One region of the Halalkalibacillus sediminis genome, then DNA from elsewhere that is predicted to be linked to it. Evidence: a T-box and tRNA genes for the amino acid it is inferred to sense, from the RefSeq annotation. Region 1 holds a T-box; the other holds one or more tRNA genes.
The links. The T-box of region 1 lies ahead of alaS (alanine--tRNA ligase). A T-box ahead of a tRNA ligase gene usually reads a tRNA of that ligase, here a tRNA-Ala.
Positions count from the first base shown of each region.

Region 2: it encodes a tRNA-Ala, which carries the amino acid that the T-box ahead of alaS (alanine--tRNA ligase) is inferred to sense. The anticodon was not compared.

Region 1 covers NZ_PJNH01000001.1:900,346-911,077, reverse strand. The annotation lists gene recD2 (SF1B family DNA helicase RecD2) at 1-1,220, shown strand, start outside; gene CEY16_RS15310 (hypothetical protein) at 1,317-1,484, shown strand; T-box leader at 1,755-1,963, shown strand; gene alaS (alanine--tRNA ligase) at 2,272-4,914, shown strand; gene CEY16_RS04825 (IreB family regulatory phosphoprotein) at 4,964-5,230, shown strand; gene ruvX (Holliday junction resolvase RuvX) at 5,230-5,646, shown strand; gene CEY16_RS04815 (DUF1292 domain-containing protein) at 5,662-5,940, shown strand; gene mltG (endolytic transglycosylase MltG) at 6,166-7,308, shown strand; gene CEY16_RS04805 (O-methyltransferase) at 7,421-8,053, shown strand; gene udk (uridine kinase) at 8,098-8,730, shown strand; gene greA (transcription elongation factor GreA) at 8,768-9,244, shown strand; gene CEY16_RS04790 (YrrS family protein) at 9,360-10,106, shown strand; gene CEY16_RS04785 (5'-methylthioadenosine/adenosylhomocysteine nucleosidase) at 10,140-10,732, shown strand, end outside.
Region 2 covers NZ_PJNH01000004.1:266,461-277,192, reverse strand. The annotation lists gene CEY16_RS13965 (helix-turn-helix domain-containing protein) at 1-744, opposite strand, end outside; gene CEY16_RS13960 (S8 family peptidase) at 1,073-2,191, shown strand; gene CEY16_RS13955 (S8 family peptidase) at 2,634-3,752, shown strand; gene CEY16_RS13950 (SRPBCC domain-containing protein) at 3,852-4,373, opposite strand; gene CEY16_RS13945 (ArsR/SmtB family transcription factor) at 4,457-4,783, opposite strand; gene CEY16_RS13940 (cell wall hydrolase) at 4,926-5,366, shown strand; tRNA gene CEY16_RS13935 (tRNA-Ala) at 5,593-5,665, opposite strand; gene CEY16_RS13930 (hypothetical protein) at 5,860-6,096, shown strand; gene CEY16_RS13925 (DUF4238 domain-containing protein) at 6,134-7,000, opposite strand; gene CEY16_RS13920 (SLATT domain-containing protein) at 7,651-8,268, opposite strand; gene CEY16_RS13915 (reverse transcriptase/maturase family protein) at 8,282-9,649, opposite strand; gene CEY16_RS13910 (class I adenylate-forming enzyme family protein) at 10,397-10,732, opposite strand, start outside.

The sequences.
Region 1 (10,732 bases):
GAGGACCTGGTACAGGTAAAACAACGGTTGTCCAAGGCATCATCACTTGCTATGATCGACTTTTTCAGAAGCATCAAGGCGTCAATAAGTCGGATTATATTTTAACCGCACCAACGGGAAGAGCCGCGAAAAGGTTATCTGAATCTACTGGGTTGAAGGCGAAGACAATTCATAGTTTACTCGGTTGGACCGGAGAGAATCAATTCGAAGTAAACGCTGCTAATCCATTAAAAGGTAAGGTAATCATCATTGATGAGTTCTCAATGGTTGATGTTTGGTTAGCTAACCATTTATTAAAAGCTATTCCAGGAGACATGAAGGTTATCTTCGTTGGGGATGAGGATCAGCTACCTTCAGTAGGACCTGGTCAAGTTTTAGCAGATTTCATTAAGAGTGATCGTATCCCAGTAAGTCACTTGACTGAAATTTATCGTCAAAAAGAAGACTCTTTTATCGTACAGTTGGCTCACCAAATTAAGAATGATCAAGTGGATGATCTCCAACTTGTTAAAAAGTCGGATTTTAACTTTATTCAAACTAGAAAAGACCAAACTTTAGCTATGGTGGAAAACATCGTAAGAAAAGCTTTAGATAAGGGGTATTCGAAGAAAAACATTCAGATATTAGCCCCGATGTACCGAACAGAAGTCGGTATACATCAATTAAATGAAACTCTTCAAGAAATCTTTAATCCTGAAAGTAAACAAAAACGACAGATTATACATTTCGACCACATCTTCCGAACAGGTGATAAAGTTATTCAGTTAGTCAATCAACCCGAAAAGCAAGTTTACAATGGGGATATTGGTGAGATCGTAGGAATTTTAAAAGGTTCCGAAACTGAATCGAAAAAAGACGAAATCGTCATTGATTACGATGGACTTGAAGTAAGATATACAAAACAAGATTTTAACCAAATTATGCACGCTTATGCTATTTCTATCCATAAGTCTCAAGGTAGTGAGTTCCCGATTGTTATTTTGCCAATTATTCGCTCATTTAAGCGAATGCTTGTTAAAAACCTATTATACACCGCGATTACACGGAGCAAATCCTCGTTGATCATCTGTGGTGAATATGAATATTTCCTACAGGGCGTCAAGACGGAGAATGCATTTGAAAGAAATACGAGTTTAGTCGAACGTTTACGGCACTTTATTGAAGGCGAGATGGGTGAAGAAGACGATGAGGAAGAAATTACGCCTTATGACTTCATGTAATTGAAACATACTATGACTGTTGGACACGTGGGTATAGAAATAAAGCTATTTGGGCAGGCTGAATGACAAACTAATGGTTAAAAGGAGTTTGTCGGTATGAAATGTCCAAACTGTCAAACGTCGAATCTCGGTAAAATCGGTGAACAGCAATATTATTGTTGGACATGTTTAATTGAGATTACAGTCGAAGAAGGACAAATGCATGTTCATGAAATTGAAGAAGATGGCTCAGTTTCGTCCTTGGACGATTTATTTTTCGAATAGGAGAACTGAGAAAAAGGTTGGTGATCTTCATTGAACCGAATAGTAAATAGCGGTGTCAAAATGGGTATGGGAGCAGCCGTCATGTATATGATGGGTAACCGGAAAAGATTTCGTAAAAACCCCACGGTCAAACGATTAAGATCAACCATGAAGCGTGCTCGAAGGCGCTGGTTGTAATGATGAAAGCTACTGATCTCAAGGGGTCAGTAGCTACATATTGATTTTATTGACAAGAGCCTGTTCGTTTTCTATAATTACTGCATATCTATATTGAAAACTTTGAAGGAAACAGTAGATGACAGCCCACTGATAAGAGAAGGATCTTCTAGGCTGAAAGAGATCCTCGGTGAAGTGTCGTTGAAAGCTATTCCTGAGTGCGGCTAATCCCCGCCGGTGTTGCACCCGTTAACGTGCACTAAAGTTGATAGGTCATTGGAACCTATAATTAGGGTGGTACCGCGGATATAGCCGTCCCTGCATAAATTTTATGTAGGACGGTTTTTTTTATTTTTGGCTCTGTTTGGTGTTGATTCTGACGAATCGTTTGAAGGCGGACGCTTTCCTGGGGGCACGGCTTCAACTTCCCAAAACTCACCATTCGTGAGTTTTGCGTGATTTTCACCTCGTGCTAGTCCCCTAGGAGTCGCCGCCTCCCACGATTCGTCAGAATCAACGAGCGCATACTTAGACACTCAAAGTTTCTAAACAATGAGCTTTAACAGCGCATTAATTTTTTAAAGACTTTAACTTAATTGAAAATTAGATAGATCTATTTAGGAGGAGAAAAATGAGTACATTAAAATCAGCAGATGTTAGGCAAATGTTTTTAGATTTTTTCAAGGAAAAAGGACATTCTGTGGAGCCAAGTAAATCACTTGTGCCTCGTGAAGATCCAACTCTATTGTGGATCAACAGTGGTGTAGCAACCTTGAAGAAATACTTTGATGGTAGTATTATTCCTGACAATCCAAGAATCGTGAACGCTCAAAAATCAATTCGCACAAATGATATCGAAAACGTTGGGTTTACAGCTCGTCACCACACATTTTTTGAAATGCTCGGAAACTTTTCAATAGGAGACTATTTTAAAAAGGAAGCAATGATCTGGGGATGGGAGTTTCTAACTGATGAGCGATGGTTGAACCTTGACGAAGAAAAACTGTCAGTGACGGTACATCCTGAAGATGAAGAAGCTTATCAGGTTTGGAAAAATGAAGTAGGAGTTCCGGTAGAGAGAATTATTCGTATAGAAGAAAATTTCTGGGATATTGGGCAAGGTCCAAGTGGCCCGAATACAGAGATTTTTTATGATCGCGGCGAAAAATATGGAAATGACCCACACGATCCAGAGCTATATCCAGGTGGGGAGAATGAACGCTATCTAGAAATATGGAACTTAGTATTTTCTCAGTTCAATCATAATCCGGATGATACGTACACACCTCTTCCGAAGAAAAATATTGATACAGGGATGGGTTTAGAACGTGTGATTTCAGTTATTCAAGATACCCCTACAAACTATGAGACGGATCTTTTCATGCCAATTATCCAAAAAACTGAAAAAGTTTCTGGAAAAAAATATGGTGAAGCGACGGAACAGGATTCTGCATTCAAGGTGATAGCGGACCATGTGCGTACAGTTTCTTTTGCGATTGGTGATGGTGCATTACCTTCAAATGAAGGGCGAGGATATGTGCTTAGAAGATTACTGAGAAGAGCAGTCCGTTTTGCTAAAGAGTTGGATATCAACGAACCATTCATGTATCAACTAGTGGATGAAGTTGCAATGATCATGAAAGATTTTTACCCAGAAGTCAACGAGAAAAAAGACTTCATTCAAAGTGTAATAAAAACAGAAGAGGAACGGTTCCACGATACGTTACAAGATGGGCTAGCTATTCTTGAGAAGGTAATGAAAGCTGAAAAAGAGAAAGGCTCTAATATCTTTCCTGGAAAAGAAGTGTTCACTCTTTATGATACGTATGGTTTTCCAAAAGAATTGACAGAAGAGTATGTAGAAGATGCTGGATTTACGATTGACCAAGAAGGTTTCGATAAAGAAATGAAGGAGCAACGTGATCGTGCACGCCAAGCTCGCCAAAAAGTAGACTCCATGCAAGTGCAAGATCAGGTTCTTCAAGATGTTCATGTTGAGAGCACTTTCATTGGCTATGATTATTTAGAAACTGAAACCACACTAGAGGTTATCGTGTCTAACAAAGAACTTGCCGACTCAGTGAATACTGGAGAATCAGCATATGTCTTTTTGAAAGATACTCCTTTTTATGCAGAAAGTGGCGGACAAGTCGCAGACGAAGGCTGGATCGGATCATCGACTGGAAGAGCAAAAGTCATTGATGTTCAGAAAGCGCCGAATGGCCAAAATCTTCATCATATAGAGGTCGAAGAAGGTTATCTACAAGCTAAACAGAATCTAGAAGCGTTTGTACTACCTCATTCTAGAGTACAAACAGTCAAAAATCATACTGCCACTCACCTATTACATCAAGCTCTGAAAGATGTTCTAGGTGACCATGTAAATCAAGCGGGATCACTTGTAGCCCCTGATCGACTTCGATTTGATTTCTCCCATTTCAATGCTTTAACGGATGAGGAAATCGTTGAAATAGAAGAAGCGGTCAATGAAAGAATTTGGGCATCTATTGATGTTGCAATTGAGAACCATACTATAGAAGAGGCTAAAGAAATGGGTGCAATGGCATTATTCGGTGAAAAATACGGAGATGTCGTGCGCGTTGTATCTATCGATAATTATAGCATTGAACTTTGTGGTGGTTGTCATGTTAAAAACACTTCTGAAATAGGAATGTTTAAAATTGTTTCCGAGACAGGTATCGGTGCTGGAACAAGAAGAATTGAAGCTCAAACAGGTAAGGGAGCTTATTATTTTACTCGAGAAAAAGAAGATCTGTTAAACCAATCAGCAGCTCTATTAAAAACAAAATCCGATCAGGTTCCACAACGTATTGAATCGCTATTTATAGACATGAAAGAACTTGAAAGAGAAAAAGAATCTCTTCAAGCTAAAATGGCTCAAGCAGAATCTGCTGGACTTAAAGATCAGATTGAAGATGTCGAAGGAATCCCACTTCTTTCAGCAAAGGTTAGCGTGAATGATATGAATGGTTTACGCCAAATGGTGGATGATATGAAACAGAAGATGGAATCTGGGATCGTTTTATTGGCTATGGAGAACGATGGTAAAGTACAATTAGCATCAGGAGTTACTAAAAATTTAATTGATCAAGGTTTCCACGCAGGTCATTTAATAAAAGAAGCAGCAACTCGTTGTGGAGGAGGCGGCGGAGGCCGTCCAGATATGGCTCAAGCAGGCGGAAAACAACCTGAAAAAATTGATGAATCATTGAAAGCAGGAAAAGATTATATTAAAACTGTTTTATCTTCTTAATCAATCAGTTTATAATAGAAGTACAGTTTAACGAGGGGGTTATGTGATAATGAATAACGATCACACGATGAAGTACCAATTCTCAGATGATTCACAAGAAAAGAAAGTCAATGAGATCTTACATTCTGTGTATCATTCCCTAGAAGAGAAGGGTTATAATCCAATCAACCAGATAGTAGGTTACTTACTTTCTGGAGATCCTGCTTATATCCCTCGTCATAACGATGCTAGAAATCTGATACGCAGGGTCGAGCGAGATGAAATGATCGAAGAGCTCGTGAAATATTATCTAAAAGGGAATAAAGAGGAACGTTAATGAAAACATTAGGTTTAGATGTCGGAGAAAAAACAATCGGAGTTGCAGTGTCCGATGCCTTAGGCTTCACTGCGCAAGGGTTAGAGACAGTCCGGTGGGATGAATCCGACTATTCGACTGCTTCCAGTCGACTGGAAGAGATTATTCAAAAAAACGATATTAGCCAGATTATTGTTGGACTGCCGAAGAACATGAATGGTACTATTGGTCCAAGAGGCGAAGCTTCACAAGAGTTTGCTACTTTTTTAGAAAATGAGTATGATGTGAAAGTCGTATTGTGGGATGAACGATTAACCACAATGGCAGCTGAAAGAGTGTTGCTAGAAGCTGATGTAAGCAGGCAGAAACGAAAGAAAGTAATTGATAAAATGGCAGCCGTCATGATTCTTCAAAGTTACTTAGATGCCAACCAATAAAAAGGAGTGAACGAAATGGAAGAGAAAGAGCGAATTATCATTCCAGATGAATCTGGTGAAGAACATTTATTTGATGTTTTATTTACATTTGATGTTGATGAAACAGAGAAATCCTATCTTGTAGCTGTTCCAGCTGAACAAGCTGAAGATGAGGAAGTAGAGGTTTTCGCTTTCCGCTATGAAGAAAATGATGGGAATGAAGATGATTTGACACTTTTCCAAGTCGAAACCGATGAAGAGTGGCAAATGATCGAAGAGATGTTAGCAACCTTTTCTGAAGACGATACAGAATAAATTAATAGTTACAAAAAAGGTTAGCCCTAGTGGTTAACCTTTTTTTATGTGTAGTGATTACGATTTAATAAATAACTCCTTTAGAAGAAAAATATTCTACTTTTATTTAAAAATTGTGTGAAAAAGATAGAAAAATAATTGATTTTAATTTATACTTTTAGAAGATTTAATCGTGTTACAATAGATGAAGTATGCACGAGTGTAGAAGAAAAAGGAGGATCTTCTTTGACTGATTCAAACGAGAAGCATTCATATATAGAACAACGTAACAAACGGGCAAAAGAAGCCAAAATCTCACGAAGGATTATTCTAGTAGTCCTTTTGACTTTGATGATAGCGATCGGTTTAGGTGGTTATTATGGCTATAATTACATAACTGAAGGTTTAAGCCCTGTAGATCCAGATAACGAAGAGATTGTTGATGTTGAAATACCAATTGGTTCGAGCACAACCTCAATAGCTGAGACTCTTGAAGAAAAAAACTTGATAAATGATGCATTGATTTTTCAACTTTATGTAAAATTCAAAAATGAGTCAGGATTTCAAGCCGGTGAATATCAATTCTCACAAAGCATGACAATCGACGAATACATCGAATCATTGAAAACAGGTAAAATTTTAGTGGAACCACTTTTCACTGTAACGATCCCAGAAGGGACAACTTTAGAAGAAATTGCTGAAATCTATGGGGAAGAAACCTCAATAGATCCTGAAGAGTTCATGACGAAGATGGAGAATGAAGAATACATCCAATCGTTAATTGATATGTATCCAAACCTTCTATCTGAAGACATTCTAGCAGAAGAAATAAAGTATCCTTTGGAAGGTTATCTCTTCGGTATAACTTATTCTTTCTATGAAGAAGATCCTAGCATAGAACAAGTGGTTGAGATGATGCTTCAACAAACCCAAAATCAGTTAGAACCATATATGGGTGAAATAGCTGAATCAGATTATACCGTCCATGAAGCATTGACGATGGCTTCCCTGATAGAGGAAGAAGCTGTCAGTGAAGAAGATAGGTTCATGATTGCTGGGGTGTTTGAAAATCGAATGAATCCTGAGGACCCAGCTAATGAAATGCCTTTACAAACCGACCCCACAATTCTTTATGCACTAGGTGAACATAAAGATCGAGTATTGAAAAAAGATTTAGACGTGGAGAGCCCATATAATACTTACCAAAACAGAGGCTTGCCACCAGGTCCTATTTCAAATTTTCGGATGAACGCATTTGAAGCTGCATTACAACCACGAGAACATGATTATTTCTACTTCTTGGCAGATTATGAAGGGGAAGTCCACTATGCTGAGACGAACCAAGAACATAACCAAAACCGACAAGAACACCGCCCGCCGCAAGATTAATCATACTAATGGGAATGCGTCATTATTCGCGTTCCCTGCTTTTTTTATGTTACAATACCAAAGTTGAAGTTAGATTCATTCCTATTCACAGTCTGCTTGGAGGCATTCCAACATGAATGAAACAAAGGCTTATATTCAATCTTTATATAAGGACAGTCATTCGTTATTGAATGAAATGGAAGCTTATGCTGAAGAACATCACGTACCAATCATGGAGAAGGACGGAATAGAAATATTAAAGCAGTTAATCAGAATTCATCGTCCAAAAAATATATTTGAAATTGGTACGGCAATCGGTTATTCTGCTATACAGATGGCTCTTGCATATTCTGGAAGCAAGGTCACGTCGGTTGAACGAGAACAAACTCGCTATAAAGTAGCTGTTGATAACATAGCTCGTGCAGGATTAGAACAGCAGATTGATACCCATCTTGGAGACGCTGTTTCTTTCATAAATGAGCTAGCGGAAGACACTCAATTTGATTTTGTTTTCGTAGATGCAGCAAAGGGTCAGTATAAAGACTATATAGAAGCCATTGATTCATATGTCCCAACTAAAGGGGTTATTGTTATCGACAATGTACTTTTTAAAGGGTATGTTTCAGGTGCCAGCCAAGAAAACCAGAGATGGGTAAAGATTGGTGAAAAGATTGCCAAATTCAATGAATGGTTAATGAACAACGAGAACTATTACACAACTATCATTGAAAGTGGAGATGGAATTGCAATCGCATTGAAAAAGTAATAGAATATCATCAATAGAATTACATGCAGAAAGGAGTTCCCCGAATGCCCGATAAACCAATCGTCATTGGGGTTGCAGGTGGTACAGGTTCTGGAAAGACAACCGTAACTCGTGCTATTTGTGAACATTTCCAAAATACATCAATCCTTATGATGGAACAGGATTTTTACTATAAAGATCAAGCTCATTTACCATTTGAGGAGCGTTTGAAGACAAATTACGATCACCCATTAGCATTCGATAATGATCTTTTGATTGAACATTTAGAGAAGTTATTGGATCGACAACCAATTGAAAAACCCGTTTATAATTACGAGTTACACACTCGGTCTGATGAGACTTTAACAACTGAACCGAAAGAAGTTATCATTGTAGAAGGAATTTTAGTACTTGAAGACGAAAGATTACGTGATATGATGGATATTAAAGTTTTCGTAGATACGGATTCTGACATTCGAATTATACGTCGCTTAATGAGAGATATAAAAGAAAGAGGCCGTTCAATTGATTCGGTTATAGATCAATATATAAGTGTAGTAAGACCGATGCATTTACAATTCGTAGAACCGGCAAAACGCTATGCAGATATCATCATACCTGAAGGTGGACAAAATCATGTGGCAATTGATTTATTGACCACTAAAATCAATAGTATTATTGATAAGCAATTTTCATAAAATCATTTAAGAGATAGTTATTTAAGGAGTGTTTTAAGTGGCAGAAGAAAAGAACTTTTATATGACTGAAGAAGGTAAAGAGAAATTAGAACAGGAATTGAATGAATTAAAAACGGTCAAACGTCCGGAAGTTGTAGAAAGAATAAAAATTGCTCGTAGCTTTGGAGATCTATCTGAGAACTCTGAATATGATGCGGCTAAAGATGAACAAGCTTTTGTTGAAGCTAGAATCTCACAGATTGAAAATATGATTCGTTATGCTGTAATCATTGAAAACGATGATAACAACAGCGATATCGTACAGCTGGGTAAGATGGTTCGTTTCGTTGAACTACCAGAAGGTGACGAGGAAGAATATCAAATTGTAGGAAGTGCTGAGTCAGATCCTTTTGAAGGAAAAATCTCAAACGATTCTCCTATGGCACAAAGTTTGATTGGTAAAACAATTGGAGACCAAGTAATGGTTCAAACACCTGGTGGAGAGATTAAAGTAAAAATCGTAGAAGTGAAATAAATTGATTCCCGGTCCTACACATACACTTTGTGTAGGACTTTTTAAGCAGGAAGATTGAGCCTTATAAATAGCTCATCACCCCATAATTTCTTTTTAATTAAAAGGAGGAATTACCATGTCAGATTCAAATAAAAATTCTAGATCTGAACGTTTCGAAAAAAGACGTAAAAGTACGAAACTGTTGAATATATTAATTGTTGTAGCTTTGGTTCTAGCTCTAATGTTAGTTTGGATGTTCTTATTCGCTGATAGTGGACAAAGTCCTGATGACGATCAAAGCCTAAGTGATGAATATAGTAATGACGAAGATGAAGATTCAGAAAATGAAGAAGCGAATGAAGAAAATGATAATGAATCAGATAATGAAGATGAATCAAAGAATGAAGATGATGACTCAACAGAGGAAGAGGACACTTCAGAAAATGAAGAGGCTTCTGAGGAAGAATCAGAAGAAGAGCAAGACGAGAATACAGATGAAAATGAAGAATCCGATTCAAATGAAGATGAAGTCGATACTAATTCAGAATCAAGTGACGACCCGAACGTAAAAGAAGTTCTGACTGGTAATTGGGATCCAATTGGTACAGAACAAGAAGAGCCTCATAAAATTAACTATAGTGAAGGAAGTCAAGATCGCCAAGAGATGGAACAAGCTATCAGGTATGCTACTGGTCTCAATGAAGGTGATATGATTGTATGGGCTCTTGAAAGTGGTGGAGACCCTAGCAGAGTTACAGGAACAGTAACCAATCGTGCTCAGGATGAAATATTTAGAGTACCGATGGTTTGGGTAGAGAACGAAGGTTGGGAACCTCAAAGAGTAGAAGTATTAAAAGAAAACGATAAAGAAGATGCGTACTAAAATCACTGCATTAGATACAGAAGGGAATTTACTATGAAATACGGAATAATAGGAGCGATGGAACAAGAAGTCGCTTGGCTACTAAAAGAAATGGTGGATGTCGAGGAATCAATCGTTGCTAATTGCAAATTCTATGAAGGAAGAATTGGTGATCAATCAATAGTATTATTGCAATCTGGTATAGGGAAAGTGAACGCTGCGTTATCGACAACTATTTTACATGAACGGTTCAATCCGGACTATGTAATAAACACTGGTTCAGCAGGTGGGACCGATCTTGGTCTCAACGTCGGTGATATTGTCATCGGTGAGAAAATTGTTCACCATGATGCTGATGCAACAGCTTTTGGCTATAAATACGGACAAATCCCACAAATGCCAGAAACATATGCATCGGATCCTAAGCTAGTTGAAAGGGCTCAGAATGCCATACAAGCCTATAATCCATCTATTCAGGTCACAACAGGTTGGATAGGTACCGGAGACTCATTTATGGCTGATGAGGAGCGTGTGAAAGCTGTTATGAGCTTATTAGCGGATATTAAAGCATTGGAAATGGAAGCAGCTGCTATTGCTCAAGTTTGTCACCAATATGGCACTCCATTTTTAATCATCCGCTCCTTATC
Region 2 (10,732 bases), on a different contig from region 1:
GCACCTTGCTTTTTGATAGTAAAGCTCACCTAATAAGTATAGTGTTTCGTATTTTTTACACACCTCTATACCTAACTCGCTAAACTTCAATGATTTTTTAACTTTCCCAATACTAAGCGAAGATTTGGAAGCCCCATATAATAACCTTATTTCTATCGTATAATCTTTCACTAACGGAATTCTCCGGAATTTTTCTAACGCTCTTTCGTATACTTTTAAAGAAAATTGATAGTTTCCCTCTTCGTTTAAAATGACTGCAATGCTATTAAGTATTTCTGCTTCTCTTTCTTTATTTATAACGATTGACCTCATATTCAATGATCTGATTAATAAATGTAACGCTTTCACTTTATCTATATTCAAATAATACTCGCATATTCCCAAATTCCATAATAAATATTGATAAAACTCTGGACTCTCTTTTACTAATGGAGTTTTCAATTGATTTGTAACTAGTTCATTCAAACTCTGATAGTCTTTTTCTCTTTTGAACCTTTTTGCTATATTTTTAACTTCATCAATGTAGTCCACTCGGTCCGATTCAATTTGTCTGAAGAAATAATCGGCATCTACTCCCAATTTTTTTGAGATCAAGTGAAGAGTAATACTAGAAGGAAATTCATCTCCATTTTCTAGTTTACTGATTTGAGCCTGCGTACATATCCCTTCTGCTAACTCCTTTTGTGTCATTCCCGCGTCAAGTCTAGCCTGTTTAAGCACACTATTGAATTTATCTAAATTCATTGGTCCCCCACCTTTTTATATCAATAAATTTTCTACAATATAATATTCCTATTATTATATTGTTTGAGAAATATAAATTAATCCGGAGTAAATAGTGTTATAAACTGCCTCAATAGCCGCAGAAAGCAAATACATATTAAATTTTTATATGATAGATTTAAGTCAATATCTGCTAATGTCATAATATTATGAATTATCTTACCACTTACATCCTCTTATTTCCATCTATTTTTACACTAATTATATTTCTATTATTCTTTCCCATTAAGAGGATCAATGATCGTCGCTTAGCATTAGTGGATAAAAAATTTTGAAAGGGGAAGATGTCGTGAAGAAGTTATTAGTTCTGTTGAGTTTGCTGGTTTTACTTTTCGTTCCGTTTCAAACTGTTTTCGCTGATGAGGCTAAAGCAGGAGAGGAAAAGGAGTATTTAGTACAGTTTGATGGTCCTGCAAAAAAAGGGCTGCTTAAATCTTTTGGGGTGAAGGATAGTGACGTACTACACGAATTTAGTCTACTCCCTGTATTCCAACTTGAATTAACAGAGGGACAAGCAAAAGGCTTGAAGGATCACCCACAAATAAAATTTGTCGAGGAGAATGCTGAGGCCGAAGCTTTTGCTCAACAAACCCCGTGGGGAATCCCTCACGTTGAAGGAATCGAAGCTCAAAATAACGGCTACACTGGTTCTGGCGTAGATGTGGCAATCCTCGACACAGGGATTGACAGCTCGCATGAAGACTTGAATGTTGCTGGAGGCTACTCTGTATTCGGAGATTCTCCATACAATGACGGCAACGGGCATGGTACACATGTAGCTGGAACTGTCGGAGCATTAGATAATAACCTAGGAGTTATTGGGGTCGCTCCAGAAGCTGATCTCTACGCTGTCAAAGTTCTAGACAGTAATGGTAGTGGTTCCTACTCTGGGATTGCTCAAGGTATTGAGTGGTCCATTCAAAATGGAATGGATATCATTAACATGAGCCTTGGTGGATCCTCAAGCTCATCTATTTTAAAACAGTATTCTGATCTTGCCTATGACGAAGGTATACTAGTGGTAGCTGCTGCCGGAAATAGCGGTAACTCATGGGGCTGGGGTGATACTGTTGGCTACCCAGCAAAATATGACTCTGTAATCGCTGTAGCAGCAGTAGATCAAAACAACAACCGTGCTTCATTCTCCAGCCATGGTTCAGCCGTTGAGCTTTCTGCACCTGGTGTAAGTGTTCTTAGCACCGTGCCAGGAAACAGCTACGATTCATTTAATGGTACTTCAATGGCTTCACCGCATGTAGCAGGAGTCGCTGCACAAGTATGGGAAGCAAAACCAAGTCTTTCAAATGTTCAACTACGCTCACTCTTACAACAAACTGCGGAATATTTGGGTAACTCTAACTACTACGGTTATGGTTTAGTTCAGTCGTTCCAAGCAATAAGTCAATAAATATTAGGTAACAGGGTAGGACCTCCCCCTACCCTGTTTTTTTTAGATCTTCCTTCCAAAAGATTAGATAAGAAAGATTGAAGTCTTTCAGTTACAAACCCTCCCAAACTTTTATACCAAAAAATTGGTTTAAATATACTATTCCAATGATTATATTATTTAAGAAATATAGAGTATTTTGGAGAAATGATGTGATAATTTCCTCAAATAACTATAGAAAGCAAATTCATACTAAATTTATATATGTTAGATTTATGACAATATTCGCTAATGTTCTAATACTTAGAATTATATTAATATTAATACCCTCTATTTTACACTTTATATTTCTATTATTCTTTGTATCTAGCTGCTCTATATTCGATTCAATAATTTCTTTCAAAACAACAAATGGATCATTGCTAGACATTAGTGGATAAAAATTTTGAAAGGGGAAGATGTCGTGAAGAAGTTATTAGTATTGTTGAGTGTGCTGGCGTTACTTTTGGTACCTTTCCAAACTGCATTTGCTGATGAGGCGGAAACAGGTGAGGAAAAAGAGTACTTAGTTCAGTTTGATGGCCCTGCAAAAAAAGGGTTGCTTAAAGCTTTTGGTGTAGAGGATAATGACATACTGCACGAATTTAGTCTACTCCCTGTTTACCACCTAGAACTAACGAATGGACAAGCAAAGGGATTGAAAAATCATCCCCAAATAAAGTTTGTCGAAGAGAATGCTGAGGCTGAAGCCTTTGCTCAAGAAACTCCATGGGGAATTCCACATGTTGAAGGAACAGAAGCTCAAAATAATGGCTACACTGGTTCAGGAGTCGATGTAGCAGTACTAGATAGTGGCATTGACAGCTCTCATGAGGATTTAAATGTTGCTGGTGGGCATTCTGTTTTCGGAGATTCTCCATATAATGATGAGAACGGCCACGGGACCCATGTTGCGGGTACTGTTGGAGCATTAGATAACAACCTTGGAGTCGTTGGAGTCGCTCCACAAGCTAATCTTTATGCAGTCAAAGTTCTAGACGGAGAAGGAAGCGGTTCTTACTCTGGTATCGCTGAAGGTATTGAGTGGTCTATCCAAAATGGAATGGATGTTATTAACATGAGCCTTGGTGGATCTACAAGTTCATCTATTTTAGAAGAATATTCTAACCTTGCCTATGATGAAGGTCTATTAGTGGTAGCTGCTGCCGGTAATAGCGGTAACTCTTGGGGCTGGGGTGATACGGTTGGTTATCCAGCAAAATACGACTCTGTAATTGCTGTAGCAGCAGTAGATCAAAACAACAACCGTGCGTCATTCTCTAGTCATGGACCGGATGTTGAACTATCTGCACCCGGAGTAAGTGTTCTTAGCACTGTTCCAGGAAACAGCTACGATTCATTAAATGGTACCTCAATGGCTTCACCGCATGTAGCAGGTGTTGCAGCACAGGTATGGGAGGCTAAACCAGGTCTTTCAAACGTTGAACTGCGTTCACTTCTACAACAAACTGCCGAATATTTGGGTAACTCTGATTACTACGGTTATGGTTTAGTTCAATCCTATCAAGCGATAAGCCAATAAAATAATTGACAGGGTAGGACCTCCCCCCTACCTTGTTAAAGTATTCAACTTATTATTATAAAAGGTCAGACAACTAATTTTGTTGTCTGACCTTTTTTATTATAATTGCTTTAAATAATTTTCAAGTTCTTCATAATGTGAAGCTAAACCTTGAACCATACCCATATCCATAACTTTTGGTAGTTCTTCCTCAGAAGAGAACTGTGTACGTGAAATAAGTTTGGTCTTATCTTGCTTTTCTTCAAAAGTTAATGTGATAAACATTTCCGGAGCTCCCGGTGTGGGATTACCTTCTTCATCAGCAAATGTATCAGTGAAAGTCAATTTCTCAGGAGATATAATTTCGTGAAATACTGATTTTCCACAAGATTTTTGTCCGTAAAAATCAACTTGCTCCTTATCTACACAATGCATACAATAATGCCATACACCTTTCGGCTCCAACTCAAAACGATGAATGGTTGTTTCCCAACCTTTTGGGCCCCACCAATTTGCCAAATGATCTGGGTCGGTGAACGCCTTGAACACAAGATCCCTTGGTGCATTGAACATCCGTTCAACCACTAAGTCTTTCCCTTCCACCCAATGCTTCATCTGTGAACTTACTTTGTTTTCATTCATCTACATTCCTCCAATAAAGTTTTTGAAGCTAAAATACTTAGTACTCCAATTGAACAGTTGGTTTCACAAAGATGAAGTTCTTCTTATTCCTCATTCGCTTCTTCGGTCTGTAACTCATGTAGATAATCATCCAACCGGTCTAGACGATCCTCCCAAATTGATCGAAAGGAATCGATCCAAGCATCTAACTCTTTGAATGGCTCAGGTTTTAGTTTGTAAATTCTTCTGTTAGCTCTTGGTATCACCTCAACGATACCAACATCATGTAATACTTTTAAATGTTTAGAAACCTGAGGTTGACGTAGTTGGAGTTTATCAGCAATTTCTCCTACTGCAAGCGGTTCTTCCTTAAGTATTTGAACAATTCTTACTCGATTTGGTTCTGCAAGAGCACTTAATATTTTTTCCATATTTTAAATATAACTCATAAGGAATATTCCGTCAAGGGAATATAAAACAATTATCAAAGTAATGCTTGCCCAGTCATATAAAAATTAGTAAACCTACATTTTTTAATGACTTTTTCATACAATTCATTTAGAGGTGATAATTTTGGCAAGAGTAGCTTATACCGAAAAAGATCTCGATCTAATAGCAAGGATGATGAGAGCAGAAGCCGAGGGTGAAGGACGACTAGGGATGCTTATGGTCGGCAATGTTATTATAAATCGAACAAAAGCTGATTGTTTAGATTTTGAAGATGTAAGGTCCATACGAGATGTGATTTTCCAAGTCCAAGGAGGAAATTATTCTTTTGAAGCAGTCCAAAAAGGAAATTTATTTTATAGACCTGCAAGAGAAGCAGACCGAAGATTGGCACGCGATGTTGTAAAATATTGGAGACAACAACCTGCGATGTTTGCCCTTTGGTATTTTAATCCATATGCTGAATGTCCTCCTACATGGTATGGTCAACCATTTACAGGACGATATAAACAACATTGTTACTATGAAGCAATAGCTAATACATGCGAAAGCGCTTATAGATTTTAATAAATTTCCTCACAAAGGTAGTGAACCCCAGAAATTAGATTTTTACTCTAACTTTTGGGGCGCAGTACCAAAGTGGGGATTTTTTTGTTAACCTTTTCAATCAACACACCTCTTTGGTTAGCACTAAAAGTACTATGGATCTGATTGATTGCGAGTTTTATTCCCAATTTATACATTTTGTTGCAACAAATAAAAGAACCCTTGATATTCAAGGGTTCCTAAGGAGTGGAGCATATCGGGCTCGAACCGATGACCTCTTCGCTGCCAGCGAAGCGCTCTCCCAGCTGAGCTAATGCCCCGTATTATTTTTATTGTCATGATAGGACATATAACCATATTTCAGTGAGGTTGACCCTCTCGCATGAAATTATCACACGATTTATTGTAATGTTTCTATTATAAATGTCAACCACAAACATGAATATACACCTTTAAAAAAAGGAGGAATCTAATAATAGACTAGCGAATTAGTAAATAAAAAGGAGGAGCAGATATGAGTAAACAAAAGATCAATGACATTGAGGGAAGATATGAATATGAGATTCAAGGAATCAAAAACAGGCTTCAACACTTAGAAGATGGGCGTATTTATGAGATAACAGGATGGAAACAAGATGGAAACCTTGCTACGAACGTCCAAAAACTAAGAAAACAGCTTAATGACTTATTAACCAAAATTGAATACCAATCACCTTCAGACTTTGATAAAATGGATGAACTCTTTGAATGAGAAATAGGAGACCTCTTAAATGGAGTCTCTTTATATTTTATATAAACTTCTGAATATTACTATTTAAAAACCCTTCATTATGAGAAAAGATAAATCTATCAGAATGTTTAACTATTTGTTCGTTTATTTTTCTCACATCTTTACCGCCAACTTTCTTAAACCTCTCTTCTGAAGAATCAATATTAAGTGCTAAATGAGGAGTTAAAGGAAATACCCCGCCATCAATAGAGAAAGCTGGGTCCTCAATGTCACTCTCTAAGACTACTGGATTGTCTGATGTAATAAAAGATCTTTTTTCTGATGCAATAAGATAGCTCCAATTCATTTCAGCAAGCTTTCCCGCAAACTCCATCATCTTTTCTGGAAGGAATTGAACAAAACAATCCTTGCTAATATCCATATTTACTTCTTCCAACCTTCCGTCTGCTCTTTCAATAAATTCTTCATATGTAATTTCTTCATCTCCATCATAAAAATTACGAGTAAATTGCTCTATTGATGTCTTATCAAACCATTTCCCAGCTTTACCTTTTCTGAAGGCTATTTCAATCTCGCTTATTACCTTTTCTTTCATACTAACTGTCCTTAACTTTTGAGAAGAAACATAATAAGCAAATTGTTTTTTCATCAAACCTGTCAACATTTCTCTATTCTGGAGTTGCTCTATGTATGGTTGATAAAGTGGTTCAATTTGATTTGCCAGGAAATGTTCCATATCATAAAGCTTTTCATCTTCTTCCTCGTCTGTGACAGTGTAAAAGTCCTTCACTATTGGAACTTTTTTGATACTTTGCTCTCTGAAATGTTTAGTATCTTTTTGATACAACCATATTTTCTCGTTTCCAGAGGTGAATTGCTTTAAATGTGTTTGTGGAACAATATGTTGTTTGATGGGTAAGTTCATTTGAATTACTCCTCTTAACAGTGAAATTCTTTCATATCAAAAAAGCTCAAACTCAAGTCATTAAAATCATTCAACCTCCATTATAAAGGATTGTTATAGGAAGTACGAGTGTAGTTCATTTCATCCAATATAACTCCATGTTTGATTAAATAATTTAGCGTCCATCTTTACCTGTACCCAAGTATTAGTTTTAAAAACTCACGATCTTAATGATTCACTATGTATTTTCAATGACGGTATAACCTTAAGTAGTAAGAGGAGTAAGCAAAACCAATGTGTTAAGACTCCCCCTGAATTTCCTCCATGAAATTCTCAAATATTTCGTTGGGCATAAACAGCTTGCTTCTCTTTCATACCTTTACACTTCAGTTAATTTGCTATGTCTCATTTATTGAACTCCTTCCTAAATTTGATAATAAAAAAAGAGCCAATTACTTCGGTCAAGAAATTCGCAATAAAAGTAGTTAGCTCTTTGATACAGTTTTAAATTCTGTAATTATATAACAGAATTATTCTTATTACTCAATCGCCCAAAATGTAAAACCATTCGATCCAATAGTTACTAGCCTAGAGAAAATTTAGTGTTATAGCCTGCTTTATAAAACGCCCCTATATAAGGCCATTACACATTCTGTACAATGGTCTTGCTGCTATGAAATAAAAAACCACAGTAAAAGATATGCAATTATTGGAGCAATAATTAATGTAGCCCGCTTCATAGTTTCTTTGAAAGCATGTTTACACAGAACAATCTTCTGACTCGAATCTAATTTTATGTTTTGAAACCCAGTAGACTTAATGAAGTTAAGGTAGTCGACCTCCTCTTGGTTCTCTACAGATGATAAAGCGCTTATATATTTAGCGTTAACTTCCTCATATGAGTTAACTATATCACTCATTTTTCTTATGCCAGCTATCAAATCATCTTCAATCCTGTCCAATTCATTAAGTAGCTCTTGTAGCCTGATGTAATTGAATTTAACGCTAAATTGTCGTTCTGTAAGATTTTTTGATATAACGAATAAAGAAAATAAGGACAAGGCAATTGATGAGCTTAGCAGAAATAGTGACGTTTTAGGTGATGCTTGGAGGTTTAGGATAGATGAAAATACTAGAACTATAGAGTAATATACATTAATAAATTGATAGAAATTATTTTTCTTAATCAATCTATCTTCAGTATTAATACGCGATTTTCTAGTGAGGTATATCCTTGTATTTAATGATTTAATACGCTTCAATAATAAGTCCGCCTGTATATCTTCCATTTTAACTCCCCCCCTAGAATGATACACCCTGTATATCTTTTTCTAATTGGTTTACTTCTTTATAAATGGTGTTATTAAATATATAGTCAACTCGTTCTTTCGATAAGTCAACTGTAGGCTTCCCTAGTACGCCTTCAATAAAATCTACTTTATTTTCGTGCGAATAATTATCGAAATTTGGAAGATATCTAGTGTTAGTGAAGTTTTTCCTTATTTCATTATAGGCTCTAGTGAACCGCTTAATTTGGTTCTTATCAACGAGATTTTGTAGTTTAAATCTATCTTGAAGTAATTTTTTTCTCACGAACCAATCTAAATGGTGAAAGATGTCTTCATTGTCTTCGGAAATTTGTGAATAAAAAATCAACCAACCATATTTCCTCCCACCATATTTGCTTCCAGTTATTCTGAGGTTTAATTGCCACAAGAAGAAATTAATATTAGGGTTCGATTTTTTATACGTATGAGCAATTGTAACAAAGATACTTTCCAGAGATTTTTTCATATTTGTAATAGCTTCTTTTCTTATAGTAGTAGAGGTACCATCAAGGAAATATCCCAAGTAGTAAAAACCATTGCTAACAAAGCCTTCATCTTTTTTTTCAGGATTTATTATTAAATCTAATGTGGTTTTGCTAGTTAGATCACGTACAATCTCATTATAAATCGCATCGCTATCTTTGTTGTTACAAATAATAATAATATCATCAACGAACCTTTTATAAATAAGGTCGCTTCTATTTATGTACTTATCATCCAATGCATTCATATAAATGCTAGAAAGAATATTAGATACTGGAAGACCCTGGGGCACTCCCCTTGTGTTGACTGTTTTATCTTTTTGGGAACCCTCCTTTACAGTAGGAGTCTTAATTGAACGCTTCAGTATCTTGAGGAGCTTTTTGTCTCTTATTCTTTTTCGTAGCTTTTTAAAAAGCTTCTCATGATCGATGTTCCCATAAAAATCAGAGATGTCTATCTTGAAGAAGTAATCTTTATGAGGGTCTTGGATTTCTGACTCTAAATCACTTATTATTGTGTGAACAGTCTCATAGTAAATGTCAGTAAGGAATTTCTTATGTAGAATTTCTTTTAGCAAGCCTAGCGTAATTTTGTCTTTAATAGTAGGAATTGATATTTGCCTAGGGGTGTTCGATTTACCCTTGGAAATCAACTTCTGCTTATAAGGAGTGAATTTGTAGGAGCCATTCATTATCTTCCTGTTAATTGTCTTTGCGTACCAATTTAAGTTCTCGTTAAATAACCTTGAATTTACCTTATCAATTCCAACTGAATTTTTACCTCTTTTATTCTCATGATAGTAATCAATAATATTGTCGATTTTAAAATATTCTTCTAAGAGCTCTCTAGTTAAGACCATTTCCATCATACCCTAAATAAATATTATATAGTGGGTCTTGAAGGTCCGACCAATGCCTACCTCCACACAGTAAGTAGGACAAGCAGAAATCTGCTTAAAGACTAAATCTTGTTCCTTAGATAGTTTCACCTTAATACTAGATGAAATCGCCCAAGTGTGAAAATTCACACTCAATAAGACCCACTATATATTATAAATTTTATCATTGATACTATAATTTAACAAACAATTACACTATTCAACATAAAATTAAAGTTATAGAAGCTCTTTCAATGGGTCATGGTCGCTCAACACTGATTTAATTCATGTTGAAAATGCCTATATAGTGTCTAGTTCCCTCAATTTTCAATTGTCTCGCGAACAATTGTATTACCCTTAAATTCCTTATTCATTAGCAACCTCTTGATAAATACATTTCGCATTGCAAATGGTGAGAATGTTCCTCGAATACCCATTTACTTTATGAAAAGCTGAACACCCTTCTTTGTTAATCGTTCCGCTTTATTGTTTATAAAAACCGCTTCTGGAAACTCCTTAAAGTGATTATCTACCTAACTCTTGTATACTCCCAATTCTTTTCCCAGAGCCTCTGAAAGAGGCACAGAACCGCTTCTACGACTCATACTTTTATGTATAATGATTAGCCAATCATTGAAGTCGATGTCGTTCCAAATAGAATTTTACTGAAAAGCTATAAATAGCCGAGTGAGGGCGGGGGTATCTACCTTCACTCGGCTTTCTATTTGATCACTCTGTAATCGCGTAGTCATCCAACAATGCTTTTTTATCGATCTTCCCCACATGTGTCTTTGGCAGTTCAGCCATTAATACGAATTCTTTCGGTATCTTATATTTACTCAACTTTAATTCACAAAATCGGATCAACTCTTCTTCAGTTACATCTTCACTTTTCACCGATACAAACGCCGCTACCTTTTCTCCCCATTTATCATCCGGGATTCCAACCACTGCAACTTCGTCAACTTTTTCATTTGATTGCAGCCAATGTTCGATCTCAAGTGGATACACGTTCTCGCCACCTGTAATGATCATCTCTTTTTTCCTGCCAGAAATATAAACGTA